DNA from 2 places in the Streptomyces sp. NPDC051664 genome. Region 2 is predicted to be linked to the other one. Evidence: riboswitches for the same ligand, from Rfam matches in the RefSeq annotation. Region 2 holds a riboswitch; the other holds the start of a gene.

Region 1 (7,725 bases), on a different contig from region 2:
TCCCGGTAGTGGAGGACTAAGGTCCTGTGGGCGCCTTCACGCCTTCGGGACCGTCGAATGTGACCTGGACCTCGAAGGACGCGCGGCGCGTGGCCCGTCGCAGCGCCTTCAGCAACGTGGAGCCGATGGTGAGGGTCAGCGCCATGGTCAGCACGGCCCGGCCCAGGTCCCAGCCCAGTGAGGTGGCCAGGCAGTACGCGAAGAAACGGACCAGATTCTCGGGCAGCGGGTCACCGGGGTGGAACGAGATGCCCGAGCCGAGGCCCGGCACGATCGTCCAGCCGTACAGGTTCATCACCGTGCCGTACGCGAACGCCGCCACACCGCCGTACGCCGCCAGCATCAGCAGCTCGGCCCGCCCGCGCAGGCGGTCCGGGGCCGGCAGCAGGCCGGCGCCCATCGTGAACCAGCCCATCGACAGCATCTGGAACGGCATCCATGGGCCCACCCCGCCGGTGAGCAGGGCGGACGCGAACATCGTCACCGAGCCGAGCACGAAGCCGAAGCCGGGGCCGAGCACCCGGCCGCTCAGCACCATCAGGAAGAACATCGGCTCCAGGCCCGCCGTACCGGCGCCGAGCGGACGCAGCGCGGCACCGACCGCGGCGAGCACGCCCAGCATCGCCACCGCCTTCGCGTCCAGGCCGGAGTCCGCGATGGTGGCGACGACCACACCGACCAGGAGCGGAAGCAGTGCGGCGAACAGCCACGGTGCGTCCTGGGAGTGGGCGAGACCGGAGTCCGCGTCCGCGAGCAGTGGCCAGCCGATGGAGACGACGCCGATCGCGCTGACGAGGAGGAGTGCGGCGATCGCACGGGGGCCCAGTCGTACGGGACGGCTTCGGCGGTCGCTCATGCGCCGGCCTCCAGCGCCCCGCGCACCTGCGTCACGGTCAGCCACTCCTGCGGGGCGAGGATCTTCGCGGTCTGCGGTGCGAACGCCGGTGACGAGACCACCACCTGCCGGGTCGGCCCGTCCGCGACGATCTCCCCGTCCGCGAGGATCACCACCCGGTGGGCCAGCTCGGCGGCGAGCTCCACGTCGTGCGTGGCCAGGACGATCGCATGTCCCTCGGCCGCCAAACCGCGCAGCACACGTATCAGCCGGGCCTTCGCCGCGTAGTCCAGACCGCGGGTCGGCTCGTCCAGCAGTAGGAGCGGGGGCCGCGCGGTCAGCACGATGGCCAGCGCCAGGGCGAGCCGCTGCCCCTCGGAGAGATCGCGGGGGTGGGTGTCGTCCGGTACGTCGGGCAGCAGCTCGGAGACCAGGGCCCGGCAGCTGCCCGCCGCCGCGCCCGCGTCGGCGTCGGCCGCCGCGCACTCGGCGGCGACCGTGTCCGCGTACAGCAGATCGCGCGGTTCCTGCGGTACGAGCCCGACCCGGCGCACCATGTCGCGCGGGTGCGTGCGGTGCGGGGCCCGGCCGCCGACGAGAACGGTGCCGGTCGTGGGCCCGACCAGGCCGACGAGGGCGGCGAGCAGCGTGGACTTGCCCGCGCCGTTGCGGCCCATCAGGGCGACGGTCTCGCCCGGTGCGACGGAGAGCGTCACCCGGCGCAGCGCCTCGACACGCCCGCGCCGCACCCCCAGGCCCTGGACCCGGGTGGTCGCTTCCGCCGCAGCTTCGGGAGCGGACCGGGGAGCGGGCGTGGGCCGGCGCCCGAACAGACCACGGCGTACGGGAGCGGCCGCGGGCAGCGGCGCCGGGGCGGTGGGCGCCGACGGAGCGGGCGACGGCGGTTCGGCCGAGGCCAGCCGCTCCCGCAGATCCGTCGCGCGGCGCCGTGCGTCGCGTACCGACAGCGGCAGCGGATCCCAGCCCGCCAGCCGGCCCAGGGCCACCACCGGCGGGTGGACCGGGGAGACCGCCATGATGTCGGCGGGGGCGCCCATCACCGGTGCGGCACCCGGCGACGGCAGCAGGACGACCTGGTCCGCGTACTGGACGACGCGTTCCAGGCGGTGCTCCGCCATCAGGACCGTCGTGCCCAGATCGTGCACCAGCCGCTGGAGCACCGCGAGGACCTCCTCGGCCGCCGCCGGGTCCAGCGCGGACGTCGGTTCGTCGAGGACCAGGACCTTGGGGTGCGGGGTCAGCACCGAGCCGATCGCGACCCGTTGCTGCTGGCCGCCGGAGAGCGTGGCGATCGGCCGGTCGCGCAGCCCGGCGAGGCCCAGCAGGTCGAGGGTCTCCTCGACCCGCCGTCGCATCACGTCGGGGGCGAGTCCCAGCGACTCCATGCCGTACGCCAGCTCGTCCTCGACGGTGTCGGTGACGAAGTGGGAGAGCGGGTCCTGCCCCACCGTGCCGACCAGATCGGCGAGTTCGCGTGGTTTGTGGGTACGCGTATCACGGCCGTCGACCGTCACCCTGCCGCGCAGCGTGCCGCCCGTGAAGTGCGGTACGAGACCGGAGACGGCGCCCAGCAGCGTCGACTTGCCGACCCCCGAGGGGCCGACGAGCAGCACCAACTCGCCCTCGGGGACGATCAGATCGACCCCGGACAGGGTCGGGCGCGCCGCCCCCTCGTACTGCACCGAGACCTGCTCGAACCGGATCACTGGCGCTCCTCGGAGTTCGCGACGGCCGCAACGGGCGGTGCGGGCGCCACCACTGCGGGCAACAGCCCGATCAGCACCGCCGCCGCGGGCCACAGCGGGAACACCGGCGCCGCCAGCGGTACGACTCCGGGATGCAGCGCCTCCGTGTCGGCACTGCCCGCCCAGATCATCGCCGCCGCGACCACCGCACCCGACCCGGCCACCATCCAGGCCCTGGCCCCCCACCGGTCGGGCCGGTAGCGGGTGCGGACCGAGCGGGCACCGCCGAGCCGGAGCCCGGCCATCGCGGCGACGAGTCCGGCGAACAGCAGCGGCAGCCCGTACACCGCACCCTGTGAGGCCAGCAGAGCGTACGTGCCGGCGCAGACCCCCAGCAGCCCGCCGAGCGTGAGGACGTTCGTCGTGTGCCGGACGGCGCGCGGCACCTGGGCCGTACGCCCGTATCCGCGTGCGTCCATCGACGCCGCCACCGCCACCGACCGCTCCAGCGCGCCCTCCAGCACCGGCAGTCCGATCTGCAGGACGGCCTTGATGCCACCGGCCGGGCGGCCCCGCAGCCGCCGTGCGGTGCGCAGCCGCACCACATCGGCAACCATGTTCGGTGCGAACGTCATCGCGACGACGACCGCGACACCCGCCTCGTACAGGGCGCCCGGCAGCGACTTCAGCAGCCGGGCCGGGTTGGCGAGCGAGTTCGCCGCGCCGATGCAGATCAGCAGGGTGGCCAGCTTCGCCCCGTCGTACAGCGCGAAGAGCAGCTGTTCGGCGGTGACCCGGCCGCCGATCCTGACGCCCTGCGCCCAGTCGGGCAGCGGCACTTCGGGCAGGGTGAACACCGGGTGCGTACCGGGGATCGGCGAGCCGAGAAAGACGGAGAACAGCAGCCGCACGCCTACGACGAACAGCCCGATCCTGATGAACGCCCCGTACGAACGGGCCCACGGCGCATCCGTCCGGCGCGCCGCCACGACGTAACCGGCCACCCCCACCAGCAGCCCGAGCAGCAGTGGATTGCTGGTCCGGGAGGCGGCGGTGGCCAGCCCGAGCGCCCACAGCCACCAGGCCCCGGCGGGCAGGGCGTTGCTGCGGGTCGCCTCGAGGGCACGCAGGGCAGGGACCTGCCGGGCCGTGCCGGCGGAGACGGTCATCCGCGGCGGCGGCGGGCCTGCACGACCGCGGCGACGCCGAGCAGAAGGACGGCGGCGACACCGGCGAGCATCCCGGCGGACGGACCGCCGCGGCCACTCCCCGGGTGGGCGGAGGCGGACGGGCTCGCGGGCGCCTGCGACGTAGTGTCGGCGTGCCCGGTGCCGGAGACCTGCTCACCGCAGCCCGAGGCCGGATAGCCGGAGATCGCGCAGAGCAGTGCCTCACTGCTGTAGCGCAGCGGCTTGGCCACGGAGGCGAGGGCCTCCGCGGCGCTCGCGTCCTCGGCGACCTGCGCGCACGCGGTACGCGGCGCGGGCGGCGTCTCCCCGTCAGGGGCGTCCGCCGCCGTGCCGGGGTCGATGACGAGCGCGACCCGCTTGGTGCCGTCCTTGGCGGGGGTGTCCGCACAGATCGCCGCGAAGTCGGGGGCGCGGCGCGGCTTCGCCGAGTCCTGGGAGTCCTCGCTCACCGAGAACCGGAAGCCCTGCACCGCACCGTCGTCGGGCCGGACCAGCGACGGGCCCTGGGTGGCATACGTCCAGCCCGTCCCCTTGCCCTCCCAGAACGACCAATAGCGGTAGCCGGCCGCGTGGGCGGTGCCCGCGCCGAACAGGGTCAGGACGGCGCCGAGAACGAGCAGCAGGGCGCCCGCCGCCGGCCACCCGGATCGATTCCCCGCCCGGTTCACAGCTGCGGGCTCTTCCGGCGGCTGCTGATGAGGAAGCCGACACCGGCACCGGCGGCGAGACCGATACCGACGAGCCACCACACGCCGAGACCGGCGTCGTCGCTGGTGCCGTCCTGCGCCGCGTAGTCGCTGGTGGCCGGCGAGGGTGTGTGGACGGCGGCCGGCTTCGGTCCGGTCGCGTTCAGCCGCTCGACCAGGTCGACACCGCCGAAGTCGCGGGCATCGGCGCCGGACGTGTGCGCGGCCACGACCAACTGGGCGTAGGCGGCGGGGCCGTTCTGGGCCGCCCAGGGCGCGGCGTGCTTCTTCAGCCAGCCGAGCGCGTCGGCCGCTTTGTCCTGGTGGCCCGCGGCGGCCAGGGCGACGACCGCGTCCGCGGTGTTGCCGAAGTCGGGCTGCTCGGTGGTGTCGGTGGCGCCCGGCATCGGCGGCTGGTTGAGGTGGCCGGTCTTCGCGAGGGCACCCGCGAGATAGTGCGCGCCGTTCTGGGCGGCCTGCTCGGGCTTGACGACGGCGCCCTTGTGGCAGGTGGGCGCCTTGTCCTCGGACGCGGAATTGTTCCAGGCGGCCAGCCCCTTGCCCATGGAACCGAGCACACCGGCAGCGGTGGCGTCCGCGTTGGCGGCGAGCTTGCCGGCCTTGTCGGGCTGGTACGCGAACGCCCCGCCGTCCTTGCCGCCGCACGGGATCGCCAGCTCGAGCAGCGCGTCGTACGGCGTTTTGCCGCCCTCGGTCGTCACATCGCCGAGCCGCTGGCCCCGCTTGGCCAGGGCGCCGATCACGATCGAGGTGGAGTTGGCGTCGCTGGGCGAGCCCGGGTTGTAACCCCAGCCGCCGTCCTCGTTCTGAACGGACTTCAGCCAGGCGACCCCGTTGTCGACGGCATCGCCGTGCCCGCCGACCTCGGCGAGCGCCTGGACCGCGGCGGCGGTGGCGTTGGTGTCCGTCATGGTCTTCGCGTCGCACGGCTTGCTGACATCCGCGCGGTACGAGGCGTAGGCGCCGCTGTCACACTGCTGGGCGACCAGCCAGTCGACGGCCGCGGCCGCGGGGGTGACCCCTTCGAGCCGCTGGGCGATGAAGGCCAGCGACTGCCTCCAGACCCCGTCGTACGTCGGGTCCTTGGTGCCGTACAGCCCGGACGGCAGCGCGACGGACGGGGTGGGCGACGGAGACGGCGCCGCCACCGCGGCCGGGGCAGCGGCCGCACAGAGCACGGTGGCGGTGGCGGCGAGCGTTGCTGCGGTGCGGCGAACGGTCATGGTGGGCTGGGCCTCTCCTGCGGTGGGAACCGGGCACAGGCACACTCAGGCACCAGGCTCCGGCCCCGTATGCCTCGACGGTGCCGGTCACCGGGGTTCCGGTGACGCGAGCCGGTCACGACCGCGGACAGGGCATTCCGACTCACCGCTGTGTCAGCGGCTCACGGTTGCGTGGTCAGTGCCGGATTCGCACCGGCTTCCCCCTGAACGGGCATGATGACGACGCCCACACTCTACCGGGGCGTAGCCCGCCCCTTCGGGCGGAGGGGCGCCCGGGACGGCGACGTACGTCACCCGTGGGGCCGGGTCGGGACGGAGCGGAGCGGTGGGAGAGGAGGTCGGTCCCTGATGACGACCAGTGCCTCATCGCGAACCGTGGCCATGGTGTGGCCTCGTCGCGTTCAGGTGGAGGAGCGGCTCGGTGTCGGAAGGCCGTCGGCGAACCCCCTCACACCGCGATGTACGTCATCGGATCGCTCCCTGTCATCGCCTCCGCGCGCCCCAGCTTCACCAGTCGGCGGACGTGGGCCTCGGCCTCCGAGACCGCGATGTTCCGTGAGCCGTGCGGGATCTGTTCCCACGGCCGGTTCCACTCCATCCGCTCGGCCAGCTGCCACGGCGTCAACGGGGTGGCCAGCAGTGCGAGCAGGCCGGTCAGCCGCTCCTCGTGGTGGTCGAGGAGTTCCTGTACGCGCCGGGCCGCGTCCGGGAACGCGTGCTGGTGGGCGGGCAGCACCTCGGCGACCCCCAGCCGGCCGATGCGCTCCAGCGAGTCGAGGTAGTCGCCCAGTGGGTCGGTGACCGTCGCGTCGTCCGGGTCCTCGTACAGCCCGATGTGCGGGCTGATCCCGGGCAGCAGATGGTCGCCGGAGAAGAGCCGGCCGCGGCCGGGCAGGTTCGCCGGGTGGTCCTCCTCCAGATGCAGGCAGACATGGCCGGGGGTGTGGCCCGGCGTCCAGACCGCCCGGAGCCGGCGGCCCGCCAGGTCGAGCAGCTCGCCGGGGACGATCTCGCGGTCCGGGAGGGCGGCGCGCAGGCCGGGCAGGGTGCGCATCCGGCCGGCGGCGCGGGCGGCGCGCAGGGGGGCGAGGTGGTCCTCGGGGGCGCCGACCGCGGTGAGTTTCACCGCCAGGTAGGTCAGCCAGGTGCCCGGTTCGGACTCGCGGGTGCGGCGCACGATCGCGGTGTCCGCGGCGTGCATCGCGATCCAGGCCCCGGATGATTCGCGGACCTGGCCGGAGAGGCCGTGGTGGTCGGGGTGGTGGTGGGTGATGACCACGCCATGGATGTCGGTGATGCCGACTCCGATGGCGGTGAGGCCCGCGACCAGGGTGTCCCAGGCCTCCGGGTCGTCCCAGCCGGTGTCGATCAGGACCGGGCCGCGGCCGGTGTCCAGGACGTGTACCAGGGTGTGGCCGAGCGGGTTGTCCGGGATGGGGACCTTGATGGACCACACGCCGCCACCGTGCTCGGTCACCTGTGTCATGTGGTCCCCATCTCTCGTCCCGTCATGCGGCCGTGCTGCGCCGCATCCACTGTAACGAGAACTCGTTCCAGTAGTAGCCCTGGTCGACTATTCCTCCGAGGTCGATCGCCGTCGGATCCGTGGACTCCTGGAACTGGAACTGGTATCAGTTCTGACACGGAGTCAGGTATGGAGTCAGGTGCGGAGTCGGTACGTGCCGGGTCGCGGGAGGCAGCAGCCATGACCGAGCTTGTCGAACACGGAAAACTGTTCATCGGCGGGGAGTTGGTCGATCCGCTCGGCCAGGATGTCATCGAGGTGATATCGCCCCACACCGAGCAGGTCATCGGCCGGGTTCCGCACGCCTGTGAGGCGGACGTGGACCGGGCTGTCGACGCCGCCCGCCGGGCCTTCGACGAAGGGCCCTGGCCGCGGGCGTCCCTCGACGAGCGGATCGAGGTGATCACGCGGATCAAGGACGCGTTCGCCGTGCGGTACGAGGAGATCGCCCGCGTCATCAGCTCCGAGAACGGAACCCCGTACAGCTCCAGTGTGATGGTGCAGGCGCTCGCCGCGATGATGGTGTGGGACGCGGCGAT
Region 2 (7,725 bases):
GTCTCGCAGGCCTTGCAACTGACCTCGTACACGGAGGACATGCGCGCCCAGGGGCTGGAGCCGACCTCGCAGCTGCTGGACATCGGCTACGTCACGGCCGACGACACCCTCGCCGGGCTGCTCGACATCACCACCGGCGGCCGGGTGCTGCGGATCGAGCGGCTGCGCCTGGCCAGCGGCGAACCGATGGCGATCGAGACCACCCATCTGTCGGCCAAACGCTTCCCCGCACTGCGCCGTTCACTCGTGAAGTACACCTCGCTGTACACAGCGCTGGCCGAGGTGTACGACGTACGGCTGGCCGAGGCCGAGGAGACCATCGAGACCTCACTCGCCACCCCGCGCGAGGCCGGGCTGCTCGGTACGGACGTGGGCCTGCCGATGCTGATGCTGTCCCGTCATTCCCTGGACGGACAGGGCGAACCGGTGGAGTGGGTGCGGTCGGTGTACCGCGGCGACCGATACAAGTTCGTGGCGCGTCTGAAGCGGCCGACCGACTGAGACGACGGGACCCGGCTCCTACCGGCCAACTGCCCGAATGCGGACGGAATATCAGGAGTGGGACCCCCGGACAGCGTCCTCTCCCCCGGCCCCGGCACACCGTTGCCGGACCGAAATGCGGACAGGGGGTGACGCTGGCCGGAACTCTCCCCTAGATTTCCTGCGCATTACAACAGGTGGTCAGCGAGGGGACGGAGTCGCCATATGCCAGAAGAAACAGATACGAAACCACCGACGGTCACACCCATGAGGGTGGTCATCGCCCTCTGTCTCATCGCGCCGTTCGTGGCGATGCTCTGGGTGAGTTCGTACGCGAAGGTGGACCCGGCCTTCATCGGCATTCCGTTCTTCTACTGGTACCAGATGCTCTGGGTGTTGATCTCCACCGCGCTCACGATGGTCGCGTACAAGCTGTGGCAGCGTGACCAGCGCTCCCGCAAGGGGGGTGCTTCCGCATGAAGGACGGCGTGAACGGCGTCGCGCTCGGCGTCTTCATCTTCTTCTTCCTGGCCGTCACGGTCATCGGTTTCATGGCCGCGCGCTGGCGCAAGGCCGAGAACGAGGCCAGCCTCGACGAATGGGGGCTGGGCGGACGGTCGTTCGGCACCTGGGTCACCTGGTTCCTGCTCGGCGGCGACCTGTACACCGCGTACACCTTCGTCGCCGTCCCTGCCGCGATCTACGCGGCGGGCGCGGCCGGCTTCTTCGCGGTCCCGTACACCATCCTCGTGTACCCGCTGATCTTCACCTTCCTGCCGCGGCTGTGGTCGGTGTCGCACAAGCACGGGTACGTCACCACCTCGGACTTCGTCCGCGGCCGCTTCGGATCGAAGGGGCTCTCGCTGGCGGTCGCCGTCACCGGCATCCTCGCCACGATGCCGTACATCGCGCTCCAGCTCGTCGGCATCCAGGCGGTGCTGGACGTGATGGGCGTCGGCGGCGGCGAGACCACGCACTGGTTCGTCAAGGACCTGCCGCTGCTGATCGCGTTCGCGGTGCTCGCCGCGTACACGTACTCCTCCGGGCTGCGGGCCCCCGCGCTGATCGCGTTCGTCAAGGACGGCCTGATCTACCTGGTCATCGCGGTGGCGATCATCTACATCCCGATCAAGCTGGGCGGTTTCGACGACATCTTCGCCAAGGCCGGCGAGGCGTTCTCGCAGAAGAACCCGGCAACCGGCGCCCCGCGCGGAGCGCTCGCACCGGGCGAGACGGGCCAATGGGGCTACGCCACTCTGGCCCTGGGTTCGGCGCTCGCGCTCTTCATGTACCCGCACTCGATCACGGCGACGCTCTCCAGCCGCAGCCGTGACGTGATCCGGCGCAACACCACCATCCTGCCGCTGTACTCGCTGATGCTGGGCCTGCTGGCGCTGCTCGGCTTCATGGCGATCGCCGCCGGGGTCAAGGTGCAGAACGGGCAGCTGGCGATCCCGCAGCTGTTCGAGAACATGTTCCCCGACTGGTTCGCCGGGGTTGCGTTCGCCGCGATCGGTATCGGCGCGCTGGTGCCCGCCGCAATCATGTCGATCGCCGCAGCCAACCTCTTCACCCGGAACATCTACAAGGACTTCCTGAAGCCCGACGCGACCCCGGCCCAGGAGACGAAGGTCTCCAAGCTGGTGTCGCTGCTGGTGAAGGTCGGTGCGCTCGTCTTCGTCCTCACGATGGACAAGACGGTCGCGATCAACTTCCAGCTGCTGGGCGGGATCTGGATCCTGCAGACGTTCCCGGCGCTGGTCGGCGGCCTGTTCACCCGGTGGTTCCACCGCTGGGCGCTGCTCGCCGGCTGGGCGGTCGGCATGGTCTACGGCACGCTCGCCGCGTACGGGGTGGCGAGCCCGACCCAGGCGCACTTCGGCGGCTCCTCGAAGGAGATCCCGGGGATCGGCGAGATCGGCTACATCGGCCTCACTGCGTTCGTGCTGAACGTGGTGGTGACGGTGGTGCTGACGTTCGTCCTGAACGCGGTGAAGGCCCCGGCCGGGATCGACGAGACGTCACCGGCCGACTACACGGCGGACGCGGGCGACCCGGGCGTGAAGGTCGAACTCCCGTTGGCCAGGCCTGAGCCGGCCGCCTCCCCCGACACGAGCCCGTCGACCAACTAGGGTCTTTCGTTCGGATCAGGCCGGATGAGGGAGCGGCTGATGTGCGTGCCGGGCCCTGCTAGCCCGGCATGATCCGAACAAGAGACCCTAGGCCTGCACGCCAGTCAAAAATGTGGCCCGGCCGACGACGGAGGAAGGATCCGTCGCCGGCCGGGCCACACAGGTTTCGGACAGGAGCGGCACCCCTGGCGCACCCGGGCAGCTGCCCCGGGCCCCACCCCCGTACGGCACACTTCCGCCATGGACATATCGATCAGGCCCGTCGACCCCACCGAACTCCCCCTCCTCGGCGAGATCACCGCATACGCGTACCTCGACGACGGCCTGCTCGACCTCGGTGCCGACGACCCGTATCTCGAACAACTCCGCGACGTGCCTCGCCGCGCCGCCGAGGCCGACGTGCTCGTCGCGGTCGGTGCCGACGGCCGGGTACTGGGCGGCGTGACATACGCACCGCCCGGCAACCCGTGGGCCGACATCGCCGGCCCCGACGAGGCCGAATTCCGGATGCTCGCCGTCGCCCGGGAGGCGCGTGGCCTCGGGGCGGGCGAGGCGCTCGTACGGGCCTGTATCGACCGCGCACGGGGTACTGACGGCGTCGCGCGGCTCGTCCTGTCGACGCAGTCGACCATGCTCGCCGCCCACCGGATCTACCGCCGCCTGGGCTTCGTACGGACTCCGGAGCGCGACTGGTACCCCATTCCAGGCCTCCAACTGCTTACCTACAGCCTCACCCTGTGAAACCCGAGCGACACAACATGTGGGGGCTGCCTCAACGGGCGGCCCCCACATGTATGCTCGTGCTCGCTGTCGCCGCAGGGAAATCCGGTGTGAATCCGGAACTGTCCCGCAACGGTGTGATCGGTGTACTTTTGCGCACCCTGTAAGTCCGAGGACCTGCCGACAGCGCGTCCGGCTCGACCGATCCGGACGCCCAGACGTCCGGGCCTCGCGGATGGGCCGGTGGACGCCGCACGGAGTGCTGCCCCCTTTCCTGGGCACGCCTCTGCCCGGCTGCCCCCGCTCCCCGCCCGGCCCCGAGCCGAGCGAGGGAGAGCACCACATGACCATCGCGCCAGCCGATCCGGCTTCAGTCGCCGAGTCCACGGGAACCACGAACGACGGACCCGGGACCGCACTGCTGCGGACCCTGACCGACCTCACCGTCGATCTGCCCGACACCGACCCCGGTCGCGTCGCCGCCGCCGCGCTGCGCGGCCGCAACGCCCGGTCGGACGAGGCAGAGCTGCGTTCGCTGGCCACCGAGGCCGCCGCGGGTCTGATCTCCGAGGACCCCGCGTACTCCCGGCTCGCCGCCCGCCTCCTCACCCGCAACATCGCGGACGAGGCGGCCGGTCAGGGCGCGGTGTCCTTCTCCGCCTCGGTCGCCGTCGGCCACCGCGAGGGTCTGATCGCGGACCGCACGGCCGCGTTCGTGGCGCTCCACGCGGCCCGGCTCGACGCGCTGGTCGAGCAGTCGCTCGCCGACGGCGCCGACGACCGGTTCGGCTACTTCGGACTGCGGACGCTGCACAGCCGCTATCTGCTGCGCCACCCGCACACCCGTCAGGTCGTCGAGACGCCGCAGCACTTCATGCTGCGGGTCGCGGCCGGTCTCGCCGAGGACGACTCGGCGCACGCACTGGACGAGGTCGCCTCGCTGTACGGCCTGATGAGCCGCCTCGACTACCTCCCTTCCTCCCCCACACTCTTCAACTCCGGCACCCGGCACCCGCAGATGTCCTCCTGCTATCTGCTGGACTCGCCGCTGGACGAGCTCGACTCGATCTACGACCGCTACCACCAGGTGGCACGGCTCTCCAAGCACGCGGGCGGCATCGGCCTCTCCTACTCCCGGATCCGCGCCCGCGGTTCACTGATCCGCGGCACCAACGGGCACTCCAACGGCATCGTGCCGTTCCTGAAGACACTCGACGCCTCGGTCGCCGCGGTGAACCAGGGCGGCCGCCGCAAGGGCGCCGCCGCCGTCTACCTGGAGACGTGGCACGCGGACATCGAGGAGTTCCTGGAGCTGCGCGACAACACCGGTGAGGACCAGCGGCGTACGCACAACCTCAACCTGGCGCACTGGATCCCGGACGAGTTCATGCGCCGGGTCGACACGGACGGCGACTGGTCGCTGTTCTCGCCCGCCGACGTGCCCGAGCTGGTCGACCTGTGGGGCGACGAGTTCGACACCGCGTACCGGGCTGCCGAGGCCAAGGGCCTGGCCCGCAAGTCGATGCCGGCGCGTGAGCTGTACGGCCGGATGATGCGGACCCTCGCGCAGACCGGCCAGGGCTGGATGACCTTCAAGGACGCCTCCAACCGGACCGCGAACCAGACCGCCGAGCCGGGCCGCGTCGTCCACTCGTCGAACCTGTGCACCGAGATCCTCGAAGTCACCGACGACGGCGAGACGGCCGTCTGCAACCTCGGTTCGGTCAATCTCGGGGCGTTCGTGGCCGACGGTGAGATCGACTGGGAGCGGCTGGACTCCACCGTCCGTACCGCCGTGACGTTCCTCGACCGGGTCGTCGACATCAACTTCTACCCGACCGAGCAGGCCGGCCGGTCCAACGCCCGCTGGCGCCCGGTGGGCCTGGGCGCGATGGGGCTCCAGGACGTCTTCTTCCAGCTGCGGCTGCCGTTCGACTCCCCCGAGGCCCGCGCACTCTCCACGAAGATCTCCGAGCGGATCATGCTCGCCGCGTACGAGGCGTCCTGCGACCTCGCCGAGCGGTCCGGTCCGCTGCCCGCCTGGTCCGAGACGCGCGCCGCCCGCGGTGTGCTGCACCCCGACCACTACGCCACCGAGCTGACCTGGCCGGAGCGCTGGGACACGCTGCGCGCCCGGATCGCGAAGACCGGTATGCGCAACTCGCTGCTGCTGGCCATCGCACCGACCGCCACGATCGCCTCGATCGCCGGGGTGTATGAGTGCATCGAGCCGCAGGTCTCCAACCTCTTCAAGCGCGAGACGCTCAGCGGCGAGTTCCTCCAGGTCAACGCCTATCTGGTGGATGAGCTGAAGAAGCTCGGCGTGTGGGACGCACGGACCCGTGAGGCGCTGCGCGAGGCGAGCGGCTCGGTGCAGGGGTTCGCCTGGATCCCGGAGGACGTGCGGGCGTTGTACCGCACGGCGTGGGAGATCCCGCAGCGCGGACTGATCGACATGGCGGCGGCGCGTACGCCGTTCCTCGACCAGAGCCAGTCGCTGAACCTGTTCCTGGAGACGCCGACGATCGGCAAGCTCTCCTCGATGTACGCGTACGCCTGGAAGCAGGGGCTGAAGACGACGTACTACCTGCGCTCGCGCCCGGCGACCCGGATCGCGCGCGCGGCATCGGGCCAGGCCGCGGCCGCCGTCCCCATTCCCGTGCAGCAGGCGGCGGCTCCCGACGCGGACGCGATCGCCTGCTCCCTCGAAAACCCCGAGTCCTGCGAGGCCTGCCAGTAATGAGCACCACCGAGAAGAATCTGCTCGACCCGGGCTTCGAACTGACCCTGCGGCCCATGCGCTACCCCGACTTCTACGAGCGCTACCGTGATGCGATCAAGAACACCTGGACGGTCGAGGAGGTCGACCTCCACTCCGACGTGGCCGACCTCGCCAAGCTGTCACCCGGCGAGCAGCACATGATCGGCCGGCTCGTCGCGTTCTTCGCGACCGGCGACTCGATCGTGTCGAACAACCTCGTGCTGACGCTGTACAAGCACATCAACTCCCCCGAGGCGCGGCTGTATCTGTCGCGGCAGCTCTTCGAGGAGGCCGTGCACGTCCAGTTCTATCTGACGCTGCTCGACACGTATCTGCCCGACCCGGACGACCGCGCGGCAGCGTTCGACGCGGTCGAGGAGATCCCGTCCATCCGCGAGAAGGCGCAGTTCTGCTTCAAGTGGATGGCCGCCCTGGATGGGCAAGGGGGGGTCGAGAAGATCGATCGGCTGGAGACGAAGGCCGACCGCCGTCGCTTCCTGCTGAACCTGATCTGCTTCGCGGCGTGCATCGAGGGGCTGTTCTTCTACGGCGCGTTCGCGTACGTCTACTGGTTCCGCTCGCGCGGCCTGCTGCACGGTCTCGCCACGGGGACCAACTGGGTCTTCCGTGACGAAACGATGCACATGAACTTCGCGTTCGAGGTCGTGGACACCGTCCGCAAGGAGGAGCCCGACCTCTTCGACGACGAACTCCAGCAGCAGGTCACCGACATGCTGAAGGAGGCCGTCGACGCGGAGCTGCAGTTCGGCCGTGACCTGTGCGGCGACGGTCTGCCGGGCATGAACACCGAGTCGATGCGCGAGTACCTGCAGTGCGTGGCCGACCAGCGGCTCGCCCGGCTCGGCTTCCCGACGGTCTACGGCTCCGAGAACCCGTTCTCGTTCATGGAGTTGCAGGGTGTTCAGGAGCTGACGAACTTCTTCGAGCGCCGCCCGTCGGCGTACCAGGTGGCGGTGGAGGGCTCGGTCGCCTTCGACGACGACTTCTAGACCCTGGCCCCGACCCTGGGGTACGGGCGCCGCGTGGCCGTGACCGGCCGCGCGGCGCCTGCCGTTTCCGGGGGCTCCGCCCGCCGATCGTGCTCTGCGGCACGCAGCTCACGGTCGATCCGGTGCTCCCGTGCGAGCCCGATGAGTGCGGGCAGCAGGACGAGAGCGAAAAGTGCCGCTATGGCCAGGAAGTTCATGAATGTGTTCATGCCTCTACTGTCGTCCGTGCGGCCACATTCCGGCAGTGGCAGGACTGCCACACAGCATCGAATTACTGCCACACTGATGGCATGCTGAAGAATGTCGCCGCTCTCCTGCTGGACGAGGTCCACCCCTTCGAACTCGGCGTGCTGTGCGAGGTGTTCGGCCTCGACCGCAGCGACGAGGGTCTGCCGGTCCACGATTTCGCGGTGGTCTCCGCGGAAGGCCCGGTGCTGCGAACCCATGCCGGGTTCACCATCAGCACACCGCACGGGCTCGACCGGCTGGAGGAGGCCGACCTCATCGCCGTACCGGCCGGCAGCCACTTCATGGACCGGGAGTACCCCGAGGAGGTCCTGGACGCACTGCGCCGCGCGGTGGACCGCGGCGCGCGCGTGCTGAGCGTCTGCTCCGGTGCGTA

What was found. Region 2 has a riboswitch for cobalamin ahead of ACIA8E_RS02190 (ribonucleoside-diphosphate reductase subunit alpha). Riboswitches for the same ligand answer to the same signal wherever they lie in the genome.
Region 1: another riboswitch for cobalamin. It lies ahead of ACIA8E_RS08235 (prenyltransferase/squalene oxidase repeat-containing protein); the one in region 2 lies ahead of ACIA8E_RS02190 (ribonucleoside-diphosphate reductase subunit alpha).

Annotation. Positions count from the first base shown of each region.
Region 1 covers NZ_JBITCU010000003.1:421,995-429,719, forward strand. The annotation lists gene ACIA8E_RS08215 (ECF transporter S component) at 17-856, opposite strand; gene ACIA8E_RS08220 (ABC transporter ATP-binding protein) at 853-2,562, opposite strand; gene ACIA8E_RS08225 (energy-coupling factor transporter transmembrane component T) at 2,559-3,710, opposite strand; gene ACIA8E_RS08230 (SCO2322 family protein) at 3,707-4,399, opposite strand; gene ACIA8E_RS08235 (prenyltransferase/squalene oxidase repeat-containing protein) at 4,396-5,661, opposite strand; cobalamin riboswitch at 5,771-5,905, opposite strand; gene ACIA8E_RS08240 (MBL fold metallo-hydrolase) at 6,110-7,147, opposite strand; gene ACIA8E_RS08245 (aldehyde dehydrogenase) at 7,367-7,725, shown strand, end outside.
Region 2 covers NZ_JBITCU010000001.1:484,005-491,729, forward strand. The annotation lists gene ACIA8E_RS02170 (GntR family transcriptional regulator) at 1-501, shown strand, start outside; gene ACIA8E_RS02175 (DUF3311 domain-containing protein) at 748-960, shown strand; gene mctP (monocarboxylate uptake permease MctP) at 957-2,612, shown strand; gene ACIA8E_RS02185 (GNAT family N-acetyltransferase) at 2,853-3,353, shown strand; cobalamin riboswitch at 3,394-3,532, shown strand; gene ACIA8E_RS02190 (ribonucleoside-diphosphate reductase subunit alpha) at 3,676-6,072, shown strand; gene ACIA8E_RS02195 (ribonucleotide-diphosphate reductase subunit beta) at 6,072-7,103, shown strand; gene ACIA8E_RS02200 (hypothetical protein) at 7,100-7,312, opposite strand; gene ACIA8E_RS02205 (GlxA family transcriptional regulator) at 7,394-7,725, shown strand, end outside.